2 regions of the Pseudonocardia cypriaca genome follow, and region 1 is predicted to be linked to the other one. Evidence: riboswitches for the same ligand, from Rfam matches in the RefSeq annotation. Region 1 holds a riboswitch; the other holds the start of a gene.
What was found. Region 1 has a riboswitch for S-adenosylmethionine ahead of FB388_RS23160 (aminotransferase class V-fold PLP-dependent enzyme). Riboswitches for the same ligand answer to the same signal wherever they lie in the genome.

Region 1 (14,562 bases):
CGTCGGCGGCCTCGCGCCACAGCTCGTCGGCTGGAGCGGCCTGCTTGCGGCCGAAGAGGTCCGCCTCGACCTGCGTGCGCGACACGGCGGGTTCCCAGCCGGCGCGGCCCGCGGACACGATGTCCAGGGTGGCGATCGCCTTGGAGAGGTGGAACGGCTCGGTGTGCGTCACGGTCGCGGTGGGCGCCAGCCCGATCCCCGGCACCACCGGCGCGATCCGCGCGGCCAGCGAGACGGCGTCGAGCAGCGGGCCGCCGTCGGGGTGGAAGGTGTGCGGCAGCAGCACGAGGTCGAGGCCGCGGCGCGCGGCCGTGCGCACCAGCCCCGCGTGGTGCACCGCCGAGAGCAGCACCGCCGGGTCGAGCCGGGCCCAGCGCGCGGCGGCCGGATGTCGGCCGGCCGCGGTCAGCTCGACGGCCAGGTGCATCCGCGCCTCAGTGAAGGGACTCATCGCGCGAGGCTCGCCTCCGTCTCGTCGGACTTCGTGTTCCAACCCGCCCGTGCTGCGGCGTGTTCCGCCCACGCGCCGGCGAGCAGCTCGGTGCTGCGCACGCGGTCGGCGTGCTCGGTGGTGATCGTGGTGACCAGCAGCTCGTCGGCACCGGTCACGCGGGCGAGGGTGGCCAGCTTCCCGGCGACCGCCTCCGGCGAGCCGACGAGCTGCGTGTCGACCCGGTCGGCGACGACCGCCCGCTCGGCGGGCGTCCATTCCCGCGCCCTGGCCTGCTCCGGCGTGACGTAGGGCCGGGCGCCGACGCCGGTGCGGATGTCGAGCACCCACTGCGCGTACGGCGCGGCCAGCTCCTCCGCGCGCTCCTGGCTGTCGGCGACGACCACGTCCGCCGACACCACGACGTACGGCGCCGCGAGCCGCGCCGACGGCCGGAACGCGCGGCGGTAGGCGTCGACGGTCTCCAGGACCGCGCCCGGCGCGATGTGGTAGCTCGCCGCGAACGGCAATCCGCGCGCCCCCGCCACCTCTGCGCTCTCGCCGGGGCTGGAGCCGAGGATCCAGACGTCGAGGTCCGCGCCCTCGGCCGCCGGCACGGTGACCGGCCGGCCGTCCGGGCGGCGGGCGGCGCCGCCCAGGTGGTCGAGGATCGCGCCGACCTGCGCGTCGTAGTCCGGGGCCGGGTCCTCCGCCTGGATCCCGAGCAGCCGGGCGAGGTGCACGTAGGTCGACACGTCCCCGCGGAACCGGGCGGCGGGCGGGATCAGCAGCCCGTCGACGACCCGGGCGGGTGGCACGGGCGGCGGCTCGGCGTCCGGCGGCGGTGCCGTGCCGGCCAGCCGGAGGATCTTGTGGATGTCGAACCGGCCGAGGCCCAGGTCCACCCGGCCCGGGTGCAACGCGGCGACCGTGCCGAACTGCTCGGCCGCCTGCAGCGGCGAGGTCAGCGGGAGCTGCACGGCGCCGGACCCGACCCGGATCCCGGACGTGGCCGCCGCGATCAGCGCCACCAGCACGGGCGTGGACGAGGACGCCACGCCGGACGCCAGGTGGTGCTCGGCCACCCAGAAGCGCCGGTAGCCCGCCCGTTCCGCGACGCGGGCGAGGTCGACCGAGTTGCGGATCGCGTCGCGCGCCGTGCCACCGGCCGGGACCGGGGAGAGGTCGAGGATCGACAAGGGGATCGTCATGACGCCACCCCCACGGGCGAGTCGGCGGGCCGGGCGTCGTCCGGGTCGCGGGGCACGGCGCCTGCCAGTGGGCGGCTCGGCACGTCCGCCCGCAGCGCCGGCGCCACCTCCGACTGGAACGTCTCAAGCTGCTCCCGCTGCCGCCGCGGGGTGAGCCCGTCGCCGTCGAGGTGCAGGTGCAGCACTTCGTGGCCGAACACCGCGTGGTAGCGAAGCACCTTGTCGACGATCTGCTGCGGGCTCCCGACCAGCGCGGACGAGCGTTCCACGAAGTCCTCGACGGTGGGGAACACGGTCGGCAGCCCGAACCGCTCCGCCGCGGCGAGCCGCGCGGCGTAGGCGGGCCGGAACTCCTCGATCGCCTGCTGCGAGGTCGGCGCGATGTGGAACGCCGCGGTGCCGGCCCCGACGAGCGCGTCCGCCGGGTCGTGCCCGTGCGCCGCCCAGCGCTCGCGGTAGTGGGCGATCAACTCGGCGTACGGCTCGATCGGGTTGGTGACGTTCGCCGAGAACAGCGGGTCGCCGTACCGGGCGGCCACCTCGACGGACTCCTTGCTGGTCGCGCTGCCGTGCCAGACCCGGACCGGGTGCTGCCGCGGCGGCGGCCAGGTCTCGGCGTCGACGAGCGGCGGGCGGAACCGGCCGCTCCACGTGGTGCGCTCCTCGCGCCACAGCCGGCGGAACAGCTCGTAGCCCTCCGCGTTGCGGTCCCACTGGTCGTCGGTGGTCACGTCGAACAGCTGGGCCTGCGCCGCGCCGTTGCCCTTGCCGATGATCAGCTCGAGGCGGCCGTCGGCGAGCTGGTCGAGGGTGGCGTAGTCCTCGTAGGCACGCACCGGGTCGAGCAGCGACAGCGTGGTGACACCGGTGAACAGGGTGATCCGCGATGTGCGGGCCGCGATGTGCGACAGCACCACCGGCGGCGCCGACGACAGGAACGGCCGCTCGTGCCGCTCCCCCACCGCGTAGCCGTCGAAGCCCAGCTCCTCGGCGAGCACCGCGTTGTCGACCACCCGGTGCAACCGGGCGTTCGGCGTCGGCGTCCGGCCGGTGACCGGGTCGGGTCCGTTCGTGATCAGGGTGAGGACGAGGATCTTCATGCCGTTTCCTCCAACCGGCGTCCCGCGATCGCCGCGAGCAGCTCGCGCGTGTACTCGTGCCGCGGTGCGGCGAAGAGCTGCTCGGTGGGCGCGAGCTCGAGCAGCTTCCCGTCGCGCAGCACCCCGACGCGGTGCGCGATCCGGCGCACCACGGCCAGGTCGTGGGAGATGAACAGGTAGGTGAGCCCCGCGTCGGCCTGCAGCTCCGCGAGCAGGTCGAGGACCTGCGCGGACACGCTGACGTCGAGCGCGGACACCGGTTCGTCGCACACCACGAGGTCGGGCGAGAGGGCCAGCGCCCGGGCGATCGCCACGCGCTGGCGCTGCCCGCCCGACAGCTCCGCCGGCCGCCGGTCGAGCACCGCCTCCGGCAGCGCGACGCGGTCGAGCAGCTCGGCGGCGCGCGCCCGGCGCGACCGCGCGTCCCCCACCCGGAACGCCCGCAGCGGCTCGGCGATCACCTCGGCGATCGAGAACCGGGGGTCGAGGGACGCGTACGGGTTCTGGTAGATCAGCTGCGCGCGCCGGCGCAGATCCCGCCAGGCCCGCCCGCGCACGCGGGTGATGTCGGCGCCGTCGAACGTCACCGCGCCGGAGGTGGGGTCGGCCAGGCGCAGCACCAGCCGGGCGGTGGTCGACTTGCCGGACCCGGACTCACCGACCATTGCCAGCGTCTCGCCGCGCGCGATCGTGAAGCTCACGCCGTCCACGGCGCGGATGCGTCCCTTCCCCAGCGGGAACTCCTTCACGAGGTCCCGCACCTCCACCAGCGGGGCTGCGGACGTGGGAGCCGGGGCGGAGCGCGGCACCGCGCGCAGCCCGGGCGCGCTCTCCAGCAGCTGCCGGGTGTAGGGATCGCGCGGCGCGGCCAGCACCTCCCGCACCGGCCCCTGCTCGACGACCCGCCCGCCCTGCATCACGACGAGCCGGTCGGCGCGGTCAGCCGCAACGCCGAGGTCGTGCGTGACGAGCAGGACGGCCGTGCCGGACGCGCGGACGAGCTCGTCGAGGCGGTCGAGGATGTGCCGCTGCACGGTGGCGTCCAGCGCGCTCGTGGGCTCGTCGGCCACGAGCAGCTGCGGGCGCGCGGCGATCGCGATGGCGATGAGCACGCGCTGGCGCATCCCGCCCGACAGCTCGTGCGGGTACTGGCGGGCCCGCGCCGCGGCGTCCGGCAGCCCGGCCTCGGCGAGCAGCTCGACGGCCCGGGCCGGGGCGCTGCGGCGGTCGGCGAGGCCGTGCACCGTCAGCGCCTCGGCGACCTGCACCCCGACCCGCTGCACGGGGTTGAGCGAGACGCCCGGATCCTGCGGCACGAGCCCGATCCGCCGGCCGCGCACCGTGCGCCACGCCCGCTCGGACAGCCCGGTCAGCTCCTGCTCGCCGAGCGTGATCCGCCCGGCGTCGATCCGGCCGGTGCCCGGGAGCAACCCGGCCACGGCGTGCACGAGCGTCGACTTCCCCGATCCGGACTCGCCGACGACGGCGACGACCTCCCCGGGCGCCACCGCGAGCGAGACGCCGCGCACGGCCGCGACGGTGGTGTAGGAGACGCGCAGGTCGGTCACCTGCAGCAACGGCGCGGTCATCGGGGACCGTCCAGCGCGCGGGAGATCCGGTTCACCGCGAGAACGGCGGCCGCGATCGCGGCGCCCGGCACGGCGCACAGCCACCAGGCCACCGCCATGTAGTTGCGTCCCTCGGCCACCAGCGAGCCCCACTCGGGCGCCGGGGGCGGCGCGCCGTAGCCGAGGAACGACAGCGACGACACCGCGAGGATCGCGAGCCCGAACTCCAGCACGGCGAGCACCAGCACCGGACCGGCGGCGTTCGGCAGCACGTGCCGCAGCAGCGTGACGTGCCAACGGGTGCCGACCGAGCGCGCCGCCTCCACGTACACCGACTGCCGCACGCGCAGCGTCTCTGCGCGCATCACCCGGGCGAAGCTCGCGACGCTCGCGATCCCCACCGCGATCGCCACCTTGACCGTGCCGTACCCGAGCGCCGTGATCAGCGCGAGCGACAGCAGCACCGCGGGTACGGCGAGCAGCACGTCGACACCGCGCATGAGCACCTCGTCGAGCCAGCCGCGTACGAATCCCGCGAGCACACCCACCAGCCCGCCCACGACCAGCGCGACCGACACCGCGATCACCGTGGCCTGCAGCGAGAGCGACGCGCCGTGCACGACGCGTGTGTAGACGTCGCGGCCGAGGTAGTCGGTGCCGAACACGTGCGCCGCACCGGGCGGCTGCAGCCGCTCGGCCGGCACGCCGACGGCGGGGTCCCCTGGCGCCAGCACGTGCGGCGCGAACGCCGCGAGCAGCACCAGCGCCACGTAGACGATCGAGACGACGAGCCCCGGCCTGCGCAGCAGGAACCGCACGCGGCCCTCCCGGCGCGGCGGCGCCTCGTCTATCCGGGGAGCCGCGATCGGTTCCCGTACCAGCAGCTCCGTCATGAGGCAGCCCCGATCCGCGGGTCGAGCAACGGGTAGATCAGGTCCACCGCCAGGTTGACCAGCACGAACACCGCCGCGGCGAACACCACGACCCCCTGCACGACCGGGATGTCCTGCACCCCGACGGCGGCCACGGTGAGGCGACCGAGCCCGGGCCGGGTGAACACCGTCTCCACCACCACCGACCCGGCGATGAGGTTGCCCACGATGTAGCCGAGCACGGTGAGCGCGGGCAGGGCGGCGTTGCGCAGCGCGTGCCGCAGGTGGATCCCGGCGCGGCCGACGCCCTTCGCGCGCGCCGTGGTGACGTACGGCTCGCCGAGGGCCTGCGCCAGGCTCTTCGCGAGCACCTGCGCCACCAGCGCCCCGGTCGGCAGCCCGAGCGTCACCGCCGGCAGCACGAGCGCGGCCGCACCGTTCGCCCCGACCGAAGGCAGGAGGTGGAACCCGAACGCGAAGACCTGCACGAGCACGAGCCCGACCCAGAACACGGGCAGCGACACCGCGAGCGAGGGCAGCGCCATCAGCAGCTGCCGCAGCCACGGCGCGCGCGTGTAGGTGGCGACGAGCGCGGTGGTCCCGCCGAAGACCACCGCGACCAGGAGCCCGGCGGCCGAGATCTGCAGCGTGGGCGGGAGTGCCTCGATGATCGCCGAGCGCACGTCCTGCCCGTTCTGGATCGACGTGCCGAAGTCGCCGGTCAGCGCGGCGACGAGCCGGTGCCCGTACTGCACGACCACCGGCTGGTCGAGCCCGTAGCGGGCGCGCAGCGCGTCCAGCTGCTCGGGTGGGAGCGGCTCGCCGTCCAGGCCGCCGCTCGCCATCGTCGCCACCGGGTCACCCGGCAGCAGGTAGAGCACCACGAACGACACGGTGAACGCCGCCCAGAGCACCCCGACGGCCGCGAGGAGCCGCCGCAGCAGGTACCGACCGGTCATGGCTGGACTTTCCACGCGTCGTGCAGCTGGATCCGCGAGCCCGCGTCGAACGCGATGCCGTGGACGTCCGCGGCGACGCCCAGCACCGTGGTCAGCTCCACGACCGGGATCGCGTCGTACTCCTGCACGAGCAGTTGCTGCGCCTGCGCGACGACGGCGGCGCGGGCCGCCTGGTCCGGCTCGGCGGCCTGCTGGGCGAGCAGCGCGTCGAGCGGGCCGGGCGACAACCGGTAGTAGTTGTTGCCGGCCGTCGAGTAGGTGCTGCGCAGGATGTCGGGGTCGGCGCGGGTGGTGTTGCCCCAGGTCGCGACGAACTGGCCGGACTGCAGCGTCGGCGTGTTCTCCGAGATCGGCTTCTCCCGCAGCTGCAGGTCGATCCCGACCTTGCGCACCTGCTGCTGGATCAGCTCGACGGCGGCCCGGTTCGCGGGCGAGTTGGAGAACCAGGTCAGCTCCACCGTCAACGGCGTGCCGTTCCTCGCCCGGATGCCGTCCGCGCCGGGCAGCCAGCCTGCGGCGTCGAGCACCGCCCCCGCCTTCGCGGGGTCGAACGCGAGCAGCGTGGACTGGTCGGCGTAGCCGGGTGTCGTCGAGGCGAGCGCGCTGGTGGCCGGCTTCGTCTGCGAGTTGTAGACGGTGGCGACCACCTCGGCGCGGTCGATCGCGAGCGACAACGCCTCCCGCACCGCCGCGTCCCCGCCGAGCGGGGTGGCCTGGTTGAACGAGATCCCGAACGGGATGCCCGGGTTGGGCCGGCCCACCAGCTGCGCGCCGGCCGCCGTCAGGGGTGCCTCGTCCTGCTGCGCGAGGTTGCCGATGGCGTCCACCTCGCCGGACTGGAGGCTCCCCACCCGCACGCCGGACTCGGGCACGATGCGGAACTCGACCCGGTCCAGCTGGGCCTCGCCCGGCGACCGCCACAACGACGAGCCCCACGCGTACCCCGCCCGCTTGGCGAGCACGATCGCCTCGTCGCGGGTGTAGGACTCGATCACGAACGGGCCGGACCCGACCACCGCCGCGCAGCGGTCGTCGTCGCTCTTCGCCACCGTGGCCGGGGACAGGATGCCCAGGCTGTGCGTCGACGTGCCCTGCAGGAACTGGACGTTGGGCCGGTCGAACGCCACCGTGAACCGCGTCGGGCCCTCCACGGTGGTGCCCGTGTAGCCGGCGAGGTAGCCCTTCGGCAGCGTGCCCCGGGGGCCGAGGTCCTGGACGGCGTCGAAGTTCGCCTTCACGGCGGCGGCGTCGAGCGGGCTGCCGTCGCTGAACGTCACGCCCTCGCGCAGGGTGAACGTGTAGGCGCTGGCGTCGGCGTTGCCCTCCCAGCTCGTCGCGAGCCACGGCCGCAGCTCGCCGGTGGCGGGGTCCTGGTCGGTGAGCGAGTCGACCACCTGCCGCAGCGAGTAGATCGTGTCGTTGCTGCCGACCTGCTGGGGGTCGACGCACCCCTGATCGCTGCTCACCGCGAAGCGCAGCGTGCCGCCCGGTTGCGGGACGCCGGGGTCGGCGGTGCTCGCGGCAGGCGTGGCACCGCACGCGCTCAGCAGAACGGCGGCGACTCCGAGCCACGGTGCGAGTGATCGGGGCATGAGAATGGTCCTTCGAAAAGCGCAGGAGTGGGCACCACCGCGGGATGCGGTGGGTTTCGGATAGGTGCGCTCAGCCCCGACAGAGCGCCGCGCAGGTGCGGCACAGGTCGACGTGGCGGCGCCAGGCGTGCCATGTCGTCATCAGCACAGTCGTCCGCGGCTCGATCCGTTCCCGACCCGGCACTGCTACCTCCATCGCTCCCGGCGGTAGCACCCGCTCCCGCTTCCGCGGGGGGTTGCTGCGGCGTCGTCGATCCGGGTCTCTCGGCCGCTCTGGATGGGATTGCTCCTCGAACTTACGTAGCGATCGCACCGTTTTTCAAGCGGTGTGTCGATTGCCATCGAGAACCGCGAAATGACCGGACAGATTCGCCGGGGAAATGTCCGTTCGTTGACACGGCCCGGGCCCGGCCGCCTACCGTGATGTTCCGTTGACCGGGAGAGCTGGAGGCCGCCGTGCCCTGTCCACCGAGCCTGCTGGACCCGACGCCAACCGACGCCCCGCCCATCCCCACCGACGTCGCCGTCATCGGCGCGGGCGCCGTGGGTGCCGCCACCGCGTGGCACCTCGCCCGCCGCGGCCTCGCCGTCACGCTGCTCGAGCGGCGGCCGGCGGGCGTGGTCTGGCGGGCGGCCGGGCCCGCACCGTGGACCGACACGGGGCTCTCCAGCAGGCTCGCCACCCGGCTCTGGCAGCAGGTCGAGCAGGCGACCGGTGCCGCGTTGCTGCACGTCGTCGACGGGGTCCGGCAGGTGCGGGCCGACCAGGCGACGGCCGCGCTCACGGCCGCGGCCACCGCGTGGGGAGCGCAGCTGCGGCACTGCGACGAGGTCCTCACCATCGACGGCTCCGCCGGTGGCGCGCTGGTCCGCACCCGCACCGCCACCTGGTCGGCCGCACGCGTCGTGCTGGCCGGAGCCGGCCCGGCCACCCTCGATGTCGACCCGGCCGCGTCGATCGTCACGGTCGCGACCCCCGGCTGCTTCGCCGTGCCCGCGCTCACGGCCACCGTCGGGGAGATCGGCTTGACCGACCACTCCGGCCGCCCGTAATCTCCGCCTCAGGTCAAGAGCGCCAGCGTCAAGCCCCGGCTCGCTGGCCGGCAACCCTCCTCCGCGGTGGGGTGCTCCGGGTGACGACCAGGCCGCCGTGCAACCACGGCCGGCAAGCGCGGACCCGACATCCGTCCGGGTCCACAGAGTGGGTCCGGAGGACCTCGATGACTGCTGTGCTGTCCGCCCGTCCCGGCACCTGTGCCCCGGCGACCGTCACGGGCGCCGACCTGCGGGTGCCGCTCGTCACCGGTGAGCACGTGCGCTACGCCAACCTCGACCTGGCCGCGAGTGCCCCCGCGCTCACCGCCGTGGCCGACCACGTCGCCGCGCTGCTGCCCTACTACGCGAGCGTGCACCGCGGCGCCGGCTACGCCTCCCAGGTCTGCACCAACGTGCTGGAGCAGGCACGGGAGACCGTCGGCCGGTTCGTCGGCGCCCGCCCGGACGACGTCGTGGTGTTCACCCGCAACACCACCGACGCGCTCAACCTGCTGGCCGGCTGCGTGCCCGGCCCGGTGCTGCGGCTGGACGTCGAGCACCACGCCAACCTCCTCGCATGGGGCCCCGGCCGGGTGCTGCGGGCCGCCGGAACCGTCGAGCAGACGCTCGCCGACCTGCGCTACGCCCTCCTCGCCGACCGGCCCGCCCTGCTCGCCGTCACCGGGGCGTCCAACGTCACCGGCGAGCTGCTGCCCCTCGAGGAGATCGCGGCGCTCGCCCACGCCGCAGGCGCCCGCGTGGTCGTCGACGCCGCCCAGCTCGCGCCGCACCGCAGCATCGACATCACGGCCAGCGGCATCGACTACGTCGCGCTCTCCGGGCACAAGCTCTACGCCCCCTACGGCGCCGGGGTGCTCGTCGGGCACCGCGACTGGCTCGACGTCGCCACGCCGTACCTGGCGGGCGGCGGGGCCGTGCACGCCGTCACCGCGCCCGACGAGGGCGGAGCCACCGAGGTGTCGTGGGCCCCCGCGCCGCACCGGCACGAGGCCGGCACCCCCAACGTCCTCGGCGCCGCCGCGCTCGCCGAGGCCTGCCGGGTGCTGCCCGGCGCACTCGACCCCGCCCACGAGGCCGCGCTCCTGCACCGGCTCGAGACCGGCCTGGACGCGCTGCCCGGGGTCCGGACGCTGCGGATCTGGCCGGACAGCACCGACCGGGTCGCGGTCTGCACGTTCGTGGTCGACGGCCACCCGGCCGGGCGCGTCGCGGCCTACCTTTCGGCGGAGCACGGCATCGGCGTGCGGGACGGCAAGTTCTGCGCCCACCCGTTGCTCTCCCGCCTCGCCGGCACGTTCGACGGCTGCGCGGTGCGCGCCAGCCTCGGCCTCGGCTCCACGGTCGACGACGTGGACCGGCTGGTCGACGCCGTCGAGTGGCTCGTCACGGACGGGCCGGGCTGGGACTACGCCGTGGTCGACGGCCGCTGGAGCCCGGTGCCCGACCCGCGCGAGACCGACCCGCTGGGCATCGGCAGCCCGACGGGCGCCACGCTCCCCGGCTGCGGCCACTGACCTCGACCCGTGAGTGGACAATGGCGGCTGATGTCCATTCCCACCAGCGCCGACCGCCTCACCGCCGACTGCTCCCGCTGCGCCGGCCTGTGCTGCGTCGCCCTCCCGTTCGCGGCGTCGGCCGACTTCGCCGCCGACAAGCCCGCCGGCACGCCCTGCCGGAACCTGCAGGCGGACTTCCGCTGCGGCATCCACACCGGCCTGCGCGAGGCCGGCTACCCCGGCTGCACGGTCTACGACTGCTTCGGCGCCGGGCAGCAGGTCGTGCAAGTGACGTTCGGCGGCCGGGACTGGCGCGGCCACCCGGAGCTCGCCGACTCGATGTTCGCGGTGTTCCCGGTGGTCCGGGTGCTGCACGAGCTGCTGCGGTACCTCACGGAGGCGCGCGCACTCCCGGCGGCGGCTCCGCTCTCGGACGCGCTCGACGATGCCATCGCCACGACCGAGCGGCTCGCCGGGGGCACCCCCGACGAGCTCGCGGCGCTCGACGTGGAGGCGCACCGGCGGTCGGTCGCCGACCTGCTGGGACGGGTGAGCGACCGGGCCCGAGCCGCCCGTCCGGCCCCCGATCACCGCGGCGCCCAGCTGCTGGGGGCCCGGCTGCGCGGCGCCGACCTGCGCCGGGCGAGCTTCCGCGGCGCCCTGCTCGTCGGCGCCGATCTCAGAGGAGCGGACCTGCGGGGTGCCGACCTCCTCGGCGCGGACCTCCGCGGCGCCGACCTGGCAGGCGCCGACCTCCGCAACACCCTCTTCCTGACCCCCGCGCAGCTGACGGCCGCGAGAGGCGACACGACCACGCGAATCCCGCCGCCGTTGACGCGCCCCACCCACTGGAGGCCGAGGGGCCGCGCCCGCCGCTGAACCCCCGCGTCACTTCACAGAGCCCGTGCGGACTTCACACAGGGCGGGCCTTCTGTGAAGGGCGGGCTGGGTCTGTGAAGTCGATCGGGGACGGGACCGGCGACTCCTCCGTGTCGGTTTTCCGGCGGTTTCAGACCGCCGAAGCGGGTTCCGCCCGTCCCCCGGCGCCGCTAGCGTCGGTGATCGTGAAGGTGCTGATCGTCGGGGCCGGCATCGCCGGGCTCGCCACTGCCCTGTTCCTGCACGATTCCGGGATCGAGTGCGAGGTCTACGAGCGCAGCCCCGAGATCAGGGAACTGGGGGTCGGGATCAACGCCCTGCCGCTGGCCGTCGGGCCGCTGGCCGGGCTGGGCCTGCTCGACGCGCTCGACGAGGTGGCGGTGCGCACGAAGGAGCTGTTCTACTGCCACCGCCTCGGCCAGGTGATCATGCACCGGCAGTGCGGCATCGACGCCGGCTTCGACGTCCCGCAGCTGTCGGTGCACCGCGGCCGGCTGCAAGGGGTGCTGCTGCGCGCCGTCCAGGAGCGCCTCGGCCCCGGCGCCGTGCACACCGGACACCGGTTCGCCGGGTTCGAACAGGACGGCGACGGCGTCCGCGTCAGGTTCACCGCCCCGGACGGGGAGCCGCTCGGTGAGCGCTCGGGCGACGTGCTGATCGGCGCGGACGGCATCCACTCCACGGTGCGCGCCACGTTCTTCCCCGAGGAGGGCCCGCCGCGCTGGAACGGCGTGCTGATGTGGCGCGGCGCCACCGACTGGCCGCCGTTCCTCACCGGCCGTTCGATGATCGTGGCCGGCGGCAACGCGGCCAAGCTCGTCCTGTACCCGATCGGCCGGGGCGGCTCGCCCGAGACCGTGCTCACCAACTGGGCGATCTGCATCCGCACGGGCGAGCCGGGCGACCCGCCGCGCCGCAGGGAGGACTGGTCCCGCACGGGCGACCGGGCCGAGCTCGCCCCGCACGTCGAGCGCTTCCACACCCCGCACCTCGACCTGCCCGGCCTGGTGGCGGCCACACCGGAGTTCTACGAGTACCCGATGTGCGACCGCGACCCCCTGCCTCGGTGGAGCCACGGCCGCGTCACCCTCCTCGGCGACGCCGCCCACCCCATGTACCCGATGGGGTCGAACGGCGCGGGCCAGGCCGTGCTCGACGCCGTCGCGCTCACCCGCCACCTGACCTCCGGCGCCGACCCGGAGACCGCGCTCACCGCGTACCAGGACGAACGGCTGCCGGCCACGAGCGAGATCGTGCTGCGCAACCGGATCGGCGGACCGGAGATGGTGATCGACGAGGTGGAGCGCCGCGCGCCCGACGGCTTTGACCGCCTCGACGACGTGATCGACCCGGCCGAGCTCGAGTCGATCGTGAAGAGCTACGCCGCCGCGTCCGTGGCCGCACCGCGGTCCTGAGCGCTCACGCACGACCGCCCGCGGCCAGCAGGGCGAGCCATCGCCGACCACACGTCTACCGGGGCGACGGTCGCGTGGACGGTGGTCCTGTGCGCCGCGGGCGCGGGATCGCAGTCGCCGCACCCCGCCCGTCCTCCGCAGCGCGGGCCTGACGCCCCCCGACCCGGTCGGACCGCGTCGGCCAAGTGGTTTCGGTGATCGCACTAGCGATGAGTTGTCGGCTACTCCAAGGTCATAGAGAGGTCGTCCACCCACGCGAGAAAAGGACCCGACCATGACCGTCGAAACCTCCCCGGGCGTTCGGGGCATCCGGGACGTCGTTCTGCTCCTCGCCCGCATCGGCCTCGGAGTGATCATGATCGCGCACGCGAAGCTCGAATGGGACTTCGCCGGCGGGAGCCTGGCCGGGGTCGGGCAGCTGTTCGCGCAGTCCGGCATACCCCTACCGGAGATCTCGGGGCCGGTCAACGTCCTCTTCGAGTTCGTCGGTGGCGTCGCGATGATCGTCGGCCTCGCGGTGCCGATCGTCGGTGTCCTGATGGCGCTGAACATGGTGGGTGCATGGGTACTCGTGCACACCAGCCCGCTGTTCTCCATGGATCACAACGGGCCAGAGCTGGCCATCATGATCGGTCTGCTCAGCCTCGTGCTCGCCGTGGTCGGCTCCGGCCGGTTCGGGCTCGACCACCTGATCATCGCCCGCCGGAGGGCCAGGGTCACGGCCGGCCGGTAGGTCGAGTGCCCAGTTCGACCAGGGAGATGGTGGCGCACTTCGAAAATTGTCTGATCGGAAGCGGCCCGAGATGTCCGTGAAAGGAGCGTGACATCTCCATCCGCGACCGTTGCTCCCATGACCGACGGGGCGAGCGACGAGAATCGGCGCTGGAACGCCTACCTCTACCGCAGGCATTCGCCGAGGGAGCTGCGCGACTGGGCGACCCGGCTGCGGTGGTTCCGGATGTGCCGGGCGTCCGGCGGCCACCACGACGACGGTGATGATCTCCGGCTCGCCCTGCGGGCGGAGACCGAGCAGGAGCTGGGCGCCGTCCTCGCGGCGCTCGGGCTCACGGAACTCGGACACGTCCGCATCGCAGGCGAGAGCGCGTTCGCCTCGGCCCGTCCCGGCCGCCTGGAGCTCAGGCTGTCCGACCCCGACGAGCCGTATGAGGTGAGCGCACGGGCGGTCGCCTCCGCGGTCGCGATCGAAGCAGCGCTCGGCGCGCTGACGTCCTCCGTGATCGACCCGCCGCTCGACGACCCGAAGTGCGTCTGCCCCAAGTACTACCCGCACCTCTGGGCGCCCTGATCCGCCATAGTTGAGTCACGGTGACCGCGCTCCAGCTCGCCGGCCTCGACGTCGCGTTCCCCGAGCACGCCCGCCACTGCCTCGGCGGGCCGGTCGATCTTGTCCCCGAGGACCTGTTCGCAGTTCACCAGAAGTTCGCACTCCACCCACGGCCGCAGCGAGCGCGGGGCGTAACGCCGGGCCTACCGTCGGCGAGCGTCGACATGCCCCAGGGAGGCGCGATGGACATCAAGGTGGGCACGTTCAACGTCCTGAACCTCGCACGGCCCGGCGAGACCTTCTACCCGGACGACCGGCCCTACTCGTTGGCCGAGTTCGACCGGAAGGCCGACTGGATCGCGGAGCAGCTGCGCCGGATGGATGCCGACGTCGTCGGCTTCCAGGAGGTGTTCCACGTGGAGGCGCTGCAGGAGGTGTGCAAGCGATCGGGCCTCTACGCCGCCGGAACCGTCGTGGCACCGGGAGCGGACGGGGCGAGCGGGCCGCTGCTCGGGCTGGCCACCCGGCTTCCCGTGACGGAGGCGGCAACCACCATCGACACGTTCCCGGCAGGCGTCGACGTCGCAGCCGAGGGTGTCGCGCTGCCGGTGGGCAACTTCAGCCGGCCGGTGCTGCGGGCCCGGCTGCGCCTCGACGAGACGCGCGAGGTCACGGTGTTCGTCGTGCACCTGAAGTCCA
Region 2 (14,562 bases), on a different contig from region 1:
CCTCGATCGCGGTGAGCGCCTCGCACACCTTCCGGACGCCCTGCCACTCCGCGTCACCGTTCCACGCGGCGAGGTGCGCGGTGCCGTCGAAGCCCTCGATCTCCTCGGTGAGCGTGAGGTTGTAGAGCGCGAGGTCCTGCGCGAACCGGATCTTGTGCGCGCTGTTCACGGCGAGCGCCGTGTTGTGCATGTTGGTCGGCGCGGACCGCTCGTTGGCCGCGAACACGTACAGGCCCAGCACGTGCTCGATGTGCATCCAGGCGCCCACGTGGCGCTCGACGAACCGGACCCAGTTGGTCGACCACTGCTCGAACGACTTCGCGTGGCGCGCGTTCTCGATGTTCTGGTTCAACTGCCGTACGACGTTGGCGTTGTACCGGTAGATGGTCTGTTCCCACTCCTCGTTGGGGTCGCGGAACTCGTGCCATCCGTGTGCAGGCCAGTTCTCGACGGGCATGCCGCCGGTGCCCGGGCCACGCTGCGGCTCCGGCTGGTCGACGCCCCAGGCCTTGAGCTTCGTCCAGTGCAGCGGGTAGCCGGTCTCGCCGTCGGCGAAGCCGTAGATCCAGCCCTGGGTGAGGTAGTGCCGCGGGTCGGGCTGGACGTCGACGGTGACGTCCTCGTAGTGGGTCTGCTTGCGCTTGGCTGGTGCGAAGTAGTTGTAGCGCCGGGCGCTCGCCGAAGAGTCGGGGAACTCACGCGCCCCTGCCTCGGCGTCCGTGAAGACCGGCTTCGGGACGCTCCGTTCCGGACGTTCGGTCGTGGTCATGCTTGGTCCTCCGGGTCACCGGTGGTGGTGAACTTGTCGTAGAAGATGTGTTCGGCCTTGCAGCCGAGCCGGGTGAGCACCGCGATCGCCGCGTCGACCATCGGCGGCGGGCCGCAGACGTACGCGTCCTTGCCGGCCAGGTCGGACTCGTGCCGGGCGACGACATCGGTGATCAGACCGGTCTCGCCCGCCCATTCGTCGTCCTGGGACGGCTCGGACAGCGCCGGCACGTACGTGAAGCCGGGCAGCTGCTCCTGCAGTCGCGCGAGCTCCTTCTCGAAGCAGAGGTCCCGTGCCCCACGGGCGCCGTAGTAGAACGCCACCCGGCGTGCGATGCCCCGCTCGGCCATCGACCGCAGGAGTCCGAGCATCGGGGCCATCCCCGCGCCGCCGCCCACGAAGACCAGGTCGGACGTGCGGCTCTCACGGAGCGTGAAGGTGCCGAACGGCGCCTCCACCGCCAACCGGTCCCCCACCTGGAGGCGGGTGGCCAGCAGCCCGGAGAACAGCCCGTCGGGGTAGGTCTTGATGACGAACTCGAAGCGGCCGTCCCGGTTGGGCGTGTTCGCCATCGAGAACGACCGGCTCTCCTGCGTGCCGGGCACCTGGAAGTCCATGTACTGGCCCGGGAAGAACTTGATCTCCTCGGGCTCGACGAGCTTGACGACCAGGTGCCGCATGTCGTGGGTGACCGCCTCGATCGCCACGACCTCGACCGTGCCGCGCCGCAACGGCAGCCCGGAACGGATGATCTCCTCGTCGTAGTTGAGGAGCTCGATGGTCAGGTCCTCGAAGGGATGCGCCCGGCAGAGCAGCGTCTGCCCCTCCTCCTTCTCGTAGTCGGGCAACGCGAACGTCGAGTAGCGGTCCAGCTCGATGTCCTCGCCCTCGAGCACGAAGGACTTGCACGCCGCACATTGACCTTCCTTGCAGCCGTGCATGAGCTGGACGCCCTGCTCGGCGGCCGCACGGAGGATGGTCTGGTCCTCGTCGACCTCGATCTCGATGCCGACCGGTTCGAACCGGACGACGTGCTTCTCGCCCAAAGTGTCTCCTCGGCGGGGAAGAGAGCAGGGTTCGGCAGGGGGAAGGCCGGTTGTGGCCGGCCTTCCCCCCTCGCCTGGCCCGCGCTCAGGCGTCGGTTGGGGCGGGACGCCCGGCCGGTCCCTGACGGACGTAGTCGGCCGCGAACGCCGCGCGCTCGTCGTCGCTCATCTCGTTCAGCAGCACGTTCGGGCTCAGCAGGTTGGGCATCCGACGCATGTGGTCGAGCGTCCACATCTTCTTGGGATCCAGATCGAGGTGTGGTTGCGCGGTCATGGTCTTCCCGTCGTCGCGCACGAAGCCCATGTCCTTGACCACGTCGGCCCAGTTCCAGCCGTGGTAGAGCGTCTCCCACTCGCGGTGCCCGACGAGCTGGCCCATGTTGGGGGTCTCGCGCCCCTCGTAGGTCGGGCGGAACGCCACCTTGTCGGTCCAGTGGCACATCTCGTGGCAGTACGTGCGCCACTGGCCGTCGACCTGGTCCATGACCATGTCCTCACGGACCAGGCACGGCACCATGCAGGTCCAGCACCGGTGCGGGTACACGTAGTCGACGCTCTCGGCCACGATCGCGTTGTGGCCGTTGGGGGTGGCGAGCCGGTTGTAGTTCTCCCACCACTTCCCGTACCGGTCGTACCAGCCCGGGTACTTGTACTCGAACCACTCGAAGTCCTCGTCGGTCATGCCGTCGATCCGCCAGTAGTTGGCGAGCCAACCGGTGGCGAAGAACTGCGCCACCTCGTGGACGTAGCCCTTCTCCCAGATCTGCTTCCAGGACTCCTCGACGAGGTCGTGCGGGATCGTGAGCCCGTACTTCTCCAGCGGCACGAGGTAGGACCGGTAGTAGTCGTCGTAGATCCAGCGACGCCACATCTCCGCGTAGGACTCGCGGTCCTTGCGGCGGTCCTTCGTGCCGTACTCGATGAACGTGCCGATGGCGGCGTCCACCACCCGGTGGTTGTTCCACCACGCGTAGCGCAGGTCGCGCGCCAGCAGCTGGTGGTTCTCCTCGTCGGACAGCGCCATCAGCAGGGTCGCGTAGCCGTTGGAGATGTGGCGCGACTCGTCGGACTGCACCGAGTGGAACACCGTGGGCAACAGGTAGTCGCCGTTCGCGGCCGCCTCGGCCGGCATCGCGACGAACAGCGTGTTGGTGAAGGCGGTCTCGGCGACGATCGTCAGGTAGATGCTCGCCGCGGTGATCGCGTCACCCGTGATGAACCCCTCGGCGAACTGGCGGCCGATGGTGCCGCAGTAGTCGCCCTGGAACCCGCGGAGGCTGTTGTTGAAGCCGGCCGGGTCGATGTAGTTGTTCATGTACAGGCGCTTGAGGTTCTGCTGGATCGTCGAGTGGCGGACCTCGTCGATCATCTGGATCGCCTGACCGTTGTGCAGTTCCGGGTTCGGCACCGTGTGGAACAGCATCGGCATCGAGCGCGCCGCGGAGATCTCCGGCAACGGGATGATCGACAGGAACAGCTTCTGCCACTCCAGCCAGCGCTCCTGCACCTGGCGGAACATGTTGCCGCGGATCGCGCCGTCCTGGGCGCCGTAGACCCGGTGGTCCTTCTCCTCCTCCATCGGGAAGTAGGAGCGCAGGATCTGCTTCAGCGGGTCCTTCTTCGCGGCCTTCCGGAACGTGTAGTCCGTGCCGTACTTCATGTACGGCTCGTGGTACATCGGCTCCCAGGCGAGTTCCTGGATCTTCTGGTGAGCCTTCGCCAGACTCTGCCGACTCACGTCATCTCCTCCTGGGGTGGTGGGTTGGCGGCGAGTCGTCGACGGCGCGGGTGTCGACCGCTCGTGTTCCCGATCACACTCCCTTCGCCTTGCACACGGGGTCTCAATATGAGACGTCTGCGCCGGCCTCCGACCGTTTACGCTGGTCGCGCTGAGGATCGACACCGCTGTCGGGGAGGCCCGCTTGGCTGGAGGCGGAGCGCGGGTGCCGGCCGGACCCGCCACCGAGGAGCTCGCGCGCGCCCGCGTGTCGTTCCTGTCGAGGGAGCCCGTCAGGTCCGGCGTCGTCCGGGAGCCGATCCTGGCCTCCTGGTCCCGGTCACTCGCGTGGCACGTCCCCGCCGACCACATCGAGCTGCCCCACGACGACGTCGACCCGGACACCCTGCTCGCCCGCGCAGCGGAGCCGGTGCTCTCCGAGGTCTCCGACCAGTTCGCCACCGAGCCGGTGAGCGTGATCCTCTGCGACGCCGACGGCGTCGTGCTCGACCGGCGCACCGCCGACACCGGCCTCGAGTCGCACCTCGACCGCGTCCTGCTCTCCCCCGGCTTCAGCTACGCCGAGCGCCACGTCGGCACCAACGGCATCGGCAGCGCCCTGGAGGGCGGCAGGCTCACGCAGGTGTTCGGCCACGAGCACTACGTCGAGCACCTCGAGGACCTCGCATGCGCGGGCATCCCCGTGCGGCACCCCGGCACCGGCCGCGTGATCGGCGTCGTCGACCTCACCTGCTGGCGCCGCAACGCCGGGGCCATGATGGCCGCCGCGGTGGCCTCCATCGGACGCCGGATCGAGGAGGCCCTGCTCGAACACTCCGGGCGCCGCGAGCACCTGCTGCTGCAGGACTACCTCAGGGCCTGCCGGCACGCGCGGGGCGCCGTGTTCGCGATCGGCGCCGACCTGCTGATGATGAACGACCGGGCGCGCGAGCTCTTCGACGCGCGGGACCAGGCGGCGCTGCTCGCCGAGGCGGTGGAGGCCCTCGGCTCCGGGCGCGACCGCAGGCTCGTGATCGACCTACCCAGCGGGCACACCGCTCGCGCGTACGCCAAACCCAGCTTCAGCGAGAGCGGCGTGACGGGCGGGGTGCTGCAGGTCCAGCTCGTCGCGCAGATGAACGCGGCCGAGCGGACCGTCACCGCGTCGGCGTACACCCCTTCCCTGCCCACCGCGGTCGGTTCCAGCACGGCGTGGAAGAAGTGCGGGCAGGCCGTCGACCGGCACTTCCAGGCGCGGGAGTGGCTGCTCCTGCAGGGCGAGCCGGGCGTCGGCAAGGCGACGCTCGCCCGCGCCACGCACCGCAACCGCTCCCCCGCGGGCCACCTGCGCGTCCTCGACGCCGACGCCTACGGGCCGCAGTGGATCGCCGAGGTGTCCGGCGAGCTGCAACACGCAGGCACGCTCGTCATCGCCCACCTCGACCGGCTGCCCCCCGCCGGCGTCGCCGCGCTCGCCGACGCGCTCGAGCCCGACCGCGAGTCCACCGAGCTGGACCGCCCGTGGGTGGTCGCCACGCTCACCTGCGACCCCGGGCAGCGCAGCCCCGATCTCGCGGGCCTGCTGGGCTGCTTCCCACGCACGGTGGAGGTGCCGCCGCTGCGCCACCACATCGAGGACGTCGCCGAGCTGGTGCCGCACCTGCTCACCCGACTCTCCCGCGGCTCCCTCACCTGCTCGCCGGAGGCCATGCACGTGCTCATGCGCAACCGGTGGCCGGGCAACGTCGAACAGCTGCACCAGGTGCTACGCAAGGTCGTGGCCAAGCGCCGCGCCGGCGTGGTGGAAGCCCGCGACCTGCCACCGGAGTGCCGGATCACCACCCGCCGGGTGCTCACCCCGCTCGAGGCGATCGAGTGCGACGCGATCATCGAGGCGTTGCTCGACACCGACGGCAACAAGGTCGAAGCCGCCCGCCTCCTCGGCTCGTCCCGCGCGACGATCTACCGCAAGATCCGCGAGTACGGGATCACGATGCCGAGCCCGCTCGAGGCGAGCCGCCGCGGCTAGAGCTGTCCGGTGGCCGAGAAGGTGGCGGGCGGCCTCGCGGGCGACATAGCGCCAGGCCCACCCCTCACCAGGCCTTCGACGGCACCGTGCATCATCCAGGCCCACCCCGCCCCGGGCCTTCGGTGGCGCCGCGCATCGTGCGGGGCCGCCCCTCACGCCTCAAGGGCGCTCCGCGTCGCTCCGCGATCGCTACGCGACCCTTGACCCGCGAGCCTCTGTGACCCCTGATGGCCCGCTTCGCGGGCAGGCCCCGGGCCTGCCCCTTCTGCGCGCGGCGCCACCGAAGGCCGGTCTCACCACCATGATCACGGCTTCGGCGCGAAAACTGACCAAGAACAGTCCGGAAACGCGCCCAACCGGCGATCATGAACCGCTCCGACGGGTGTGATCGGCCCGAGCAGTACTACCTGGTCGCGGCCAGGACCCTCGTGTGCTGCTCGAGGTGATCCTCGGACAGTCACGCCCCCGTTCTCGGCCCACGCTGCCCGTCGACCGGCTGCGTGGACCGACAAGGGGTGCGCGAGCACCAACGCGGTACGCGAGGACAACCAGATGCCCGGCACCGGCCTCCTGGCGGCGTCGCGCGCCCCCACCGCATGCCCCAGGGGCCGCAGAGGCTCACAGGTCATCCCTGAAGGAGCGGGGCCGGTCAACCCGCGGTTGCGGCTGCTGATCTTTCTTCTCGGTTCTCCGGCCTGTTCTTGGGCGCGGCGGGCTGAGGCGTCGGGGTCAAGGATCGGCCCGGAGGGTCGACCGCGTAGCGGCCGCAGGTCCTTGATGCCGACGCCGGGCGGCGCACGCTGTTCAAGGGTGGAGAAAAGGGGGTGGTCTCGCGGCTCCCGGGGGTCGGGTGATCGAGGGTCGGGTGCGTGCTCCAGTGCCGGTGCCCCGGCGGTGGACAGGCCCGGTTGAGGGCTGTCGGTCATCCCTTCGCCCGTTGGGCATGGAGTGCTGCGACGGGTTCGCGGTGAGCGGGGTCAATCAAGGGGGCGACCACGCCGTGGTTCCCGGCGCCGTGATCGTGCGCTGTGATCTTGCGCGCTGTGATCTTGCGCTGGGACGGGGGTCATGACCCGTGCGACCGGCGCCCACCTCGGTTGGCGGCCGGCTCATGCCGCCGATCTGCCGGGCGGGGTGTGTGGCTGGGGCGGGATGTGTGGCGGGGTGTGGGGTTGGGGCGGGGTGTGGGGTTGGGGCGGGGTGAGCCGGCGGATGTGCCCGTCGCGTAGGCCGTAGTAGACCAGCTCGACCAGCTCGCGGGCGGCGGCAACAACGCCGATGTTGCGGCCGCGGCGGGCAGCGACCCGCTCCCGGACCGCACCGGTGCGGGTGTGTTCGCCGACCCGCTGCACCGCCTCCACCGCAGCCCAACGCACCAACCGGGAACCCTGTTTGGTGATCCGGCCGCGATGCACGGTGGTGTCGGACTCATGGTGTTTCGGGGTCAACCCGGCCCAGCTGGCCAGCTGCGCGGGTCCGGGGAAGCGGGTGACGTCACCGATCTCAGCGACGAACACCGCGGCCAAGGTGGGCCCGACCCCGGGGATCTGCTGGATCGCCCGGTAGCCGGGATGTTCGCGCAGCCGGTTGGTGACCAACTTGGCGAACAACTCGACCTCGAAGTCCACGTTAATGATCAGTCGTAGCGCGGAGTCGACCCGAGCGCGTGATTCGACCGACAGCCGGGCCGCGGCCAACAAGTGCTGCCCGCCCGGGCTGAACAGATCACTCATCGGCACCTGCACCCCGGCCTCGGCCAGCACGGCGTGGACCTGGGATTTCAAGCTCGAGCGCAACGCCACCAGCTTGGCCCGATGCCGCACCCAACCACGCAGCTCCCGGGTGGCCGGTGGCGCGATCCACGCCTCGGGCAGCCGACCCATCCGCAACAGATCAGCCAGATCCCCCGCGTCCCGCTCGTCGTTCTTCACCCGCCGATAGCAGAACATCTTCACCCCCAGCGGATGCGCCAAATGCACGTGCGCGCCCAACTCGGCCAGGGTGTCCGCAGCCCAGTACCAGCCATAGGCCGCTTCCAGCACCACCTCCGGGGCCTCCCCAGCGCGGGCCATCACCTGCCGCAGATACTCCGGATCGTTGGAGATCCGCACCGTCTCCAACGTCTCACCCATCTCGGTCTTGCGAACCAGCACCGACCGCCGCCGGTGCAGGTCAATTCCCACGACCTGCTTGCCCTCGTACGATTCGCTCACAGGGGCCTCCTCAAATCGTTGGTGTGAGCACCCCGAGCATGAGCCGGGAGCCACGAGGAGCGGAGGCCCCGCTCCTTCATCCCATCAAGGGGCGCGAAGCGATCGCGGAGCGACGCCGAAGGCGCCCTTGAGCTGTGAGGGGCGGCCCCGCACAATGCGCGGCGCCGCCAGGAGGCCCGGGGAAGCAAGACCTGGAGCCAGAAGACCTTGCCCGCGATGACCAGGCACACAGTTGTCGGCGCCACCTGACCTGCGGGTGGTTCGTTCAGGCGTCCGTGCGCACCTCGGTGCCGTCCTGCGCCCAGCGGGTGTGGAACACGCCCTCGGTGTCGATCCGCCGGTAGGTGTGGGCGCCGAAGAAGTCCCGCAGGCCCTGGATCAGGTTGGCCGGGCCGCGCTCGCGCCGGTAGCCGTCGTAATAGGACAGCGAGCTGGCGAACGCCGGGATCGCCACGCCCTGCTGCGTCGCCGTGACCACCACGCGCCGCCACGCGTCCTGCGCATCGGCGACGGCCTCGGTGAAGTAGGGGACCATCAGCAGGTTCTCGATGTCGCCGTGCTCCGCGTAGGCGTCGCGGATGCGGTTGAGGAACTGCGCCCGGATGATGCAGCCGCCCCGCCAGATCGTGGCCATCGCGCCGAGGTCGAGGTTCCAGTCGTTCGCCGCCGACGCCGCGCGCATCTGCGCGAAGCCCTGCGCATAGGCCACCACCTTGCTGGCGTAGAGGGCCTGGCGGATGTCGTCGACCAGGTCGGCCCGGTCCTCTCCCGCACCCGGCACCGGACCGCCGAGCGTGCCCGCGGCCGCCTTCCGCTCGCCCTTCAGAGCCGAGAGGGTGCGCGCGAACACGGCCTCGGTGATGCCGGTGAGCGGCACGCCGAGGTCGAGCGCGTCGATCGCCGTCCAGCGCCCGGTGCCCTTCTGCTCCGCCTCGTCGAGGATGACGTCGACGAGCGGGCGACCGGTGCTGGCGTCGGTCTTCTGCAGCACCTCGGCCGTGATCTCGATGAGGAACGACTCCAGGTCGCCGGAGTTCCACTCCTCGAAGATCTTGCCGATGGCCGGGGCGTCGAGGCCCGCGACGTGCGTGAGCAGGTCGTACGCCTCGGCGATGAGCTGGATGTCGGCGTACTCGATGCCGTTGTGCACCATCTTGACGTAGTGGCCGGCGCCGTCCGGCCCGACGTGCACGCAGCACGGCGTGCCGTCCACCTGGGCGGCGATGCCGGTGAGGATCTCCTCGACCTCGGCGTAGGCGGCCGGGTCGCCGCCGGGCATGATGCTCGGCCCGAGCAGCGCGCCCTCCTCACCACCGGAGACGCCCACGCCCATGAAGCGCAGGCCACGCGCGGCGCACTCCTCGGTGCGCCGCTTGGTGTCGGGGAAGTGCGAGTTGCCCGCGTCGATGATGATGTCGCCCTCGTCGAGCAGCGGGGCCAGCTCCTCGATCACGGCGTCGACGGGCGCACCCGCCTTCACCATCACGATGATCCGCCGCGGCCGCTCCAGCGCGGCGACGAAGTCCTCGACGGTCTCGGCCGCGGTGAACGTGCCCTCCGAGCCGTAGGCCTCGATGAACTCCCGCGTGCGCGCCGCCGTCCGGTTGTGGACGGCAATCGGTGTTCCCCGCCGTGCGATGTTGCGGGCGAGGTTCGCCCCCATCACGGCCAACCCGGTCACACCGATCCGGCTCTTCCCGTCTGGCACGGTCATCTCCCTCGGGCGTCGACGTACGCGCCCTGCACGCTACCGCCCCGCCCGCACGCGCCACTGGGCGCGCTCAAACGTGAGTTCGCCGACATCGCGTCGACAGCTCCCGAGGCTCTCGCCGACAGTGGAAGCTCCGCCGGCGGGCGCCAGGCTCCCCTCGCCCGTCCGACACGAGGAGATTTCCCCCGATGCTCGTTGACATGCTCGCGTTGGTCCCCGCTGTCCTCGCCGGTATCGGCGGCGCCCTGCTGGGCGACAAGGTCGGTGCCTGGTTCAAGAAGGGCCGCACCAGCGGTAACAGCTGAGGACGAGCCTGCGCGGGCCGTAGGTTGCGGGCATGCCCGCACCGGCCGTCGACCGGCAGCGCGTGCTCGCCCACCGCGCGGTCGCCCACGACCTCGTCGCGCCCGGCACCGGTGACGTCGTGCTCGGCGTGGGTCTGCAGGACTACCCACCGGGCCGCAGCGCCCGGCCGGCGCTGAGCCTGCGGACCGGACCGGGCCGGCCCCGGGGCGATCTCGCGCTCGTCCACGGCGTACGAGGCGCGCTCCACCTGCACCGGGCCGACGACCTCGCCCTGCTCCGCGGAGCGCTGCACGTCGCCGACGGACGGGACTGGTCACGTCAGACCATGGCGACGTTCGGCGACGAGCTCGCCGGCGCCGGGATCACGTTCGCGGCGGCGCTCGACGAGGTCGCCGCCGCGATGGCCACGGTGACGGCCGACGGCACACCGCGGACCAAGGGCGAGGTGAGCGGGGCGATCAGCTCTGCCGTCGACCACCGGCTGGCGCCCTGGTGCGAGAGCTGCGGCGCCGCGCACGTGCACGACGTGCTCTTCCGGCTCGCCACGCTGCACGCCGGCCTCACCGTGCAGGTCGACCCGGCATTGCCGAGCCGGTTCCGCTACGCCGGCTCCAGCGACGGGACGCGGGCCGCCACGGACGAGAGCCGCGCCGAGCTGGTGCGCCGGTTCCTCGCGGCGTTCGGGCCGGCGAAACCCGCGCACCTCGCCGGCTGGCTGGGCCTGCGCCCGGCCGCCGCCCGGCGGTGGTGGGACCTCGTGGCGGGTGAACTGCGGCCGGTGCGCGTCGCGGACGCGGAGCTCTGGGTGCACGCCGACGACCTCGACCGCGTCGTCGACGCCCCACCGGCCCGCGGGGTCCGGCTGCTGCCGGCCTACGACCCGCTCACCGAGCTCGCCGACCGCGAGCTGCTGGCGCCGGACGCCGATCGTCGCCGCAAGATCTGGCAGGCCGTCGCGAACCCCGGGGTCATCTGGGCGGACGGCGAGATCGTCGGGGTGTGGCGAGGCCGCACGCGCAAGGACGGGCTCACCGTGACGCTCGACCCCTTCGAGCCGATGTCACCGGCCCAGCGGCAGGCGCTCGAGCCGGACCTGGAGGTGTTCCGCGCCGCGGCCGGCACGACGACGGCCACGCTCGCCCCCGCGTGATCCGATGCTCCTCGGGATGGGCGGGCTAGCGGCGGGAGCGGGCGGCGAGGATGCGCAGGACCGCGCGTTCCAGGGCGTAGTCCGGGTCGGCCGCCGCACCCTTGACGTCTGCGTTGACCTCGGCCGCCGCGGCGAACGCCTCCGCAAGGGCCTCCGGGCCCCATCCGCGCACCGCCTGCTGGGCCTTGCGGATCTTCCACGGCGGCATGCCCAGCGTGCCGGCCAGGCGGTTGGGGTCGCCGCGACCGGCCGACCCCACCTTCGCGAGCGTGCGCAACGCGTCGGCCAGCGCGTCGGCAATCAGCACCGACGGCGTGCCGAGCAGCTGCGCCCAGCGCAGCGCCTCGACCGCGCCCGCGCGGTCGCCCGCCACGACCTTGTCGGCGACCGCGAACCCGGTGGCCTCTGCGCGGCCCCGGTGGTAGCGGCGCACTGCGCGCTCGTCGACCGAGCCGCCGGTGTCGGCCACCAGCTGGCTGGTGGCCGATGCCAGCTCCCGCAGGTCCGACCCCACCGCCTCGAGCAGCGCGGCGATCGCGTCGCCGGTGATCTTGCCCCCCACGCGCCGGGCCTCGGCACGCACGAAGTCGGACCGCTCGTCCATCCTCGTGATCTTGTTGCAGGTGGTGACCGGGGCACCCGCCTTGCGCAGCGCGTCGACGAGGGCCTTGTTGCGCGCCCCTCCCGAGTGGACGACCACGAGGACGATGCCTTCGGCCGGGTCGGCCGACTGCTCGAGGATCGCCGTGGCCAGCTCCTTGCCGACCTCGTGGGCCGCGAGCAGGACGAGCACCCTCGCCTCGGCGAAGAGCGACGGGCTCAGGTTCTCGGCGAGGTCGGCCGGGGTGAGCTCGGCCGCGCGCACCCGGCGCACGTCGGCCGCGGGGTCGCTCGCGCGGACCTCCGCCGCGACCTGCTCGATCGCCCGCTCGACGAGCAGCTCCTCCTCGCCGACGACGAGGCGGATCGGGGCTGGCGCGGCCATGCGTCCATGCTCGCGCACCACCCCGACATCCCGTGACCCGGCTCCCAGATCACGAGACGGGCTTGGGAGCCGCAACGGACGTGTCGTAACGTGATGGGCACAACCGCATATGGCTCATCCAGAGGGGCAGAGGGAACGGCCCGACGAAGCCCCGGCAACCGGCGATGCGCGCTCTTCGCGCTCGATCACGGTGCCAATTCCGACCCGCACGGTGCGGGAAAGATGAGGAGACTTCTCATGTCCCTGACTGCTGACAGCGCCACGACCACCGCTTTCGACCTCGGACCCGCCCGCGCGCTGTCCTGTCGGGAATGCGGTCACCAGATCCCGCTCGCGGCCGAGTTCGCCTGTCCGGAGTGCTTCGGCCCGCTCGAGGTGGCCTACGACTTCGGCACCGTTACCCGCGAGTCGATCGAGTCGGGCCCCAAGTCCATCTGGCGCTACCGCCACCTGCTCCCCGTGCCCTCCGACGTGCAGTCCCACCCCAACACCGAGCCCGGCCTCACCCGGCTGATCAAGGCCGACCGGCTCGCCGCCGCACTGGGCGTGCGCACGCTGTGGGTCAAGGACGACACCGGCAACCCCACCCACTCCTTCAAGGACCGGGTGGTGGCCGTGGCGCTGGCGGCGGCCCGCGAGCTCGGCTTCACCGTGCTCTGCTGCCCGTCCACCGGCAACCTGGCCAACGCGGTGGCCGCCGCGGCCGCCCGCGCGGGCTGGGACTCGGTGGTGCTGATCCCCAGCTCCCTCGAGCAGGCCAAGGTGCTCACCACCGCCGTCTACGACGGCACCCTGCTGGCCGTCGACGGCAACTACGACGACGTCAACCGGCTCGCCACGGAGCTCGCCGCCGAGCACGAGGACTGGGCGTTCGTCAACGTCAACGTGCGCCCGTACTACGCGGAGGGCTCCAAGACCCTCGGCTACGAGGTGGCCGAGCAGCTCGGCTGGCGACTGCCCGAGCAGGTCGTGGTGCCCGTGGCCTCGGGCTCCCAGCTGACCAAGGTGGACAAGGGCTTCACCGAGCTCGGCACGCTCGGGCTGGTGGAGCCCACCCCGTACCGGGTGTTCGGTGCGCAGGCCACGGGCTGCTCACCGGTGGCCAAGGCGTTCGAGGACGGCCACGACGTGGTGCAGCCGGTGCGCCCGGACACGATCGCCCGCTCCCTCGCCATCGGCAACCCCGCCGACGGCCCGTACGTCCTCGACGCCGTCCGCCGCACCGGCGGGGCCGTCGCGCACGTCAGCGACGAGGAGGTCGTGGAGGGCATCCGGCTGCTCGCCCGCACCGAGGGCGTGTTCGCGGAGACGGCAGGCGGCGTCACCGTGGCCACCGCGAAGAAGCTCATCGAGTCCGGGCAGCTCGACCCCGACGCCGAGACGGTGCTGCTGATCACCGGCGACGGGCTCAAGACCCTCGACGCGGTGTCGGGCCACATCGGCCCGTCGGCCACCGTGCCCTCCACCAGCAAGGCGGTGCGCGAGGCGCTGGCGGCGCGCGGGCTCTGACCCGCCACCCCTCGCGACATCCCCGGCGTCGGGGAGGTAGCGGTGGGGGACTTACGCGACGCGGGCCCGAGGCCGCGAGCGCCCGCGGCCAACCGTTGCGACATTCCTGCTACGCGACGGGGACCGTGCGACGACCCGTGCCCCGCAGGCTCGTGGCGATGGGTGATGCGGAACAGCCACCGCAGCGGCTGGCGGGGTTGGACGGGCTGCGCGGGATCGCGGTGGCCGGTGTGCTGTTGTTCCACGCCGGCCACCTTGGCGGCGGTTTTCTCGGCGTCGACCTGTTCTTCGCGCTGTCCGGCTATCTGATCACCGGGCTGCTGCTCCGGGAGGTCCGGGCCACCGGGACCGTGTCGTTGGTCGCGTTCTGGGGGCGGCGGGTCAGGCGGCTGCTGCCCGCGCTGGCGGTGATGCTGGCGGTGACCACGCTGCTGGTGTGGGCGCTGGGGGCCGAGGATCTGTGGAGCAGCGCTCTGTCGGACGGCCCGTGGGTGCAGGCGAACCTGGCGAACTGGCATCTGCTGGCCGAGTCGGCCGGCTACTGGGACAGGTACGGGCCCGGCCGGGTCTTCGGCCACCTGTGGAGCATCGCCGTGGAGGAGCAGTTCTACCTGGTGTGGCCGGTGGTGGTGCTCCTGATCGCGGCGACCGCGCGGCGGGTGGAGCCGTGGGTGGCGCTGGTGGCCCTGCTCGTCTCCGCGTCCTCGCTGGCCTTGATGGTCGTCCTGTTCACCGCCGGCGATCCCACCCGCGTCTACACGGGGACCGACACGAGGGCGTTCTCGTTGCTGTCGGGGGCGTTGCCGGCCACCGCTCCGGTCCGTTCGGCGGTGTCGCGGATCGTGGGCCGGCACGTCGTGGCGGCGCAGGTGGTGCTGCTCGGCGCGCTCGCGGTGCTCTGGGCGTCGGCGGACGGGGAGGGCGCGCACTGGCTGTTCCGGGGCGGGTTGCTCGCACACTCGCTGCTCGCTGCCGTGCTGATCTCGATCTGCGCGCAGGCGCCCGGTTCACCGGTGACCCGGATGCTGGGCCGGGCGCCGTTGCGTGGGCTCGGATCGGTGTCCTACAGCCTCTACCTGTGGCACTGGCCGGTCTTCCTGCTGCTGCCCGAGGAGCGTCTCGATGTG

Region 2: linked by a shared signal. The riboswitch ahead of thrC (threonine synthase) and the one ahead of FB388_RS23160 (aminotransferase class V-fold PLP-dependent enzyme) in region 1 are both predicted to bind S-adenosylmethionine.

What each region holds. Positions count from the first base shown of each region.
Region 1 is NZ_VFPH01000002.1:1,163,672-1,178,233, forward strand. It holds gene FB388_RS23120 (LLM class flavin-dependent oxidoreductase) at 1-451, opposite strand, end outside; gene FB388_RS23125 (LLM class flavin-dependent oxidoreductase) at 448-1,641, opposite strand; gene FB388_RS23130 (LLM class flavin-dependent oxidoreductase) at 1,638-2,741, opposite strand; gene FB388_RS23135 (dipeptide ABC transporter ATP-binding protein) at 2,738-4,330, opposite strand; gene FB388_RS23140 (ABC transporter permease) at 4,327-5,202, opposite strand; gene FB388_RS23145 (ABC transporter permease) at 5,199-6,140, opposite strand; gene FB388_RS23150 (ABC transporter substrate-binding protein) at 6,137-7,732, opposite strand; gene FB388_RS23155 (FAD-dependent oxidoreductase) at 8,189-8,785, shown strand; SAM riboswitch class IV at 8,797-8,910, shown strand; gene FB388_RS23160 (aminotransferase class V-fold PLP-dependent enzyme) at 8,953-10,302, shown strand; gene FB388_RS23165 (pentapeptide repeat-containing protein) at 10,333-11,163, shown strand; gene FB388_RS23170 (flavin-dependent oxidoreductase) at 11,349-12,578, shown strand; gene FB388_RS23175 (DoxX family protein) at 12,853-13,311, shown strand; gene FB388_RS23180 (hypothetical protein) at 13,429-13,884, shown strand; gene FB388_RS23185 (endonuclease/exonuclease/phosphatase family protein) at 13,905-14,562, shown strand, end outside.
Region 2 is NZ_VFPH01000001.1:693,161-707,722, reverse strand. It holds gene FB388_RS03345 (ferritin family protein) at 1-769, opposite strand, end outside; gene FB388_RS03340 (FAD-binding oxidoreductase) at 766-1,815, opposite strand; gene FB388_RS03335 (ferritin family protein) at 1,901-3,538, opposite strand; gene FB388_RS03330 (sigma-54-dependent Fis family transcriptional regulator) at 3,759-5,561, shown strand; gene FB388_RS03325 (IS110 family RNA-guided transposase) at 6,671-7,774, opposite strand; gene gndA (NADP-dependent phosphogluconate dehydrogenase) at 8,040-9,488, opposite strand; gene FB388_RS03315 (winged helix DNA-binding domain-containing protein) at 9,823-10,941, shown strand; gene holA (DNA polymerase III subunit delta) at 10,967-11,926, opposite strand; SAM riboswitch class I at 12,038-12,155, shown strand; gene thrC (threonine synthase) at 12,164-13,435, shown strand; gene FB388_RS03300 (acyltransferase family protein) at 13,594-14,562, shown strand, end outside.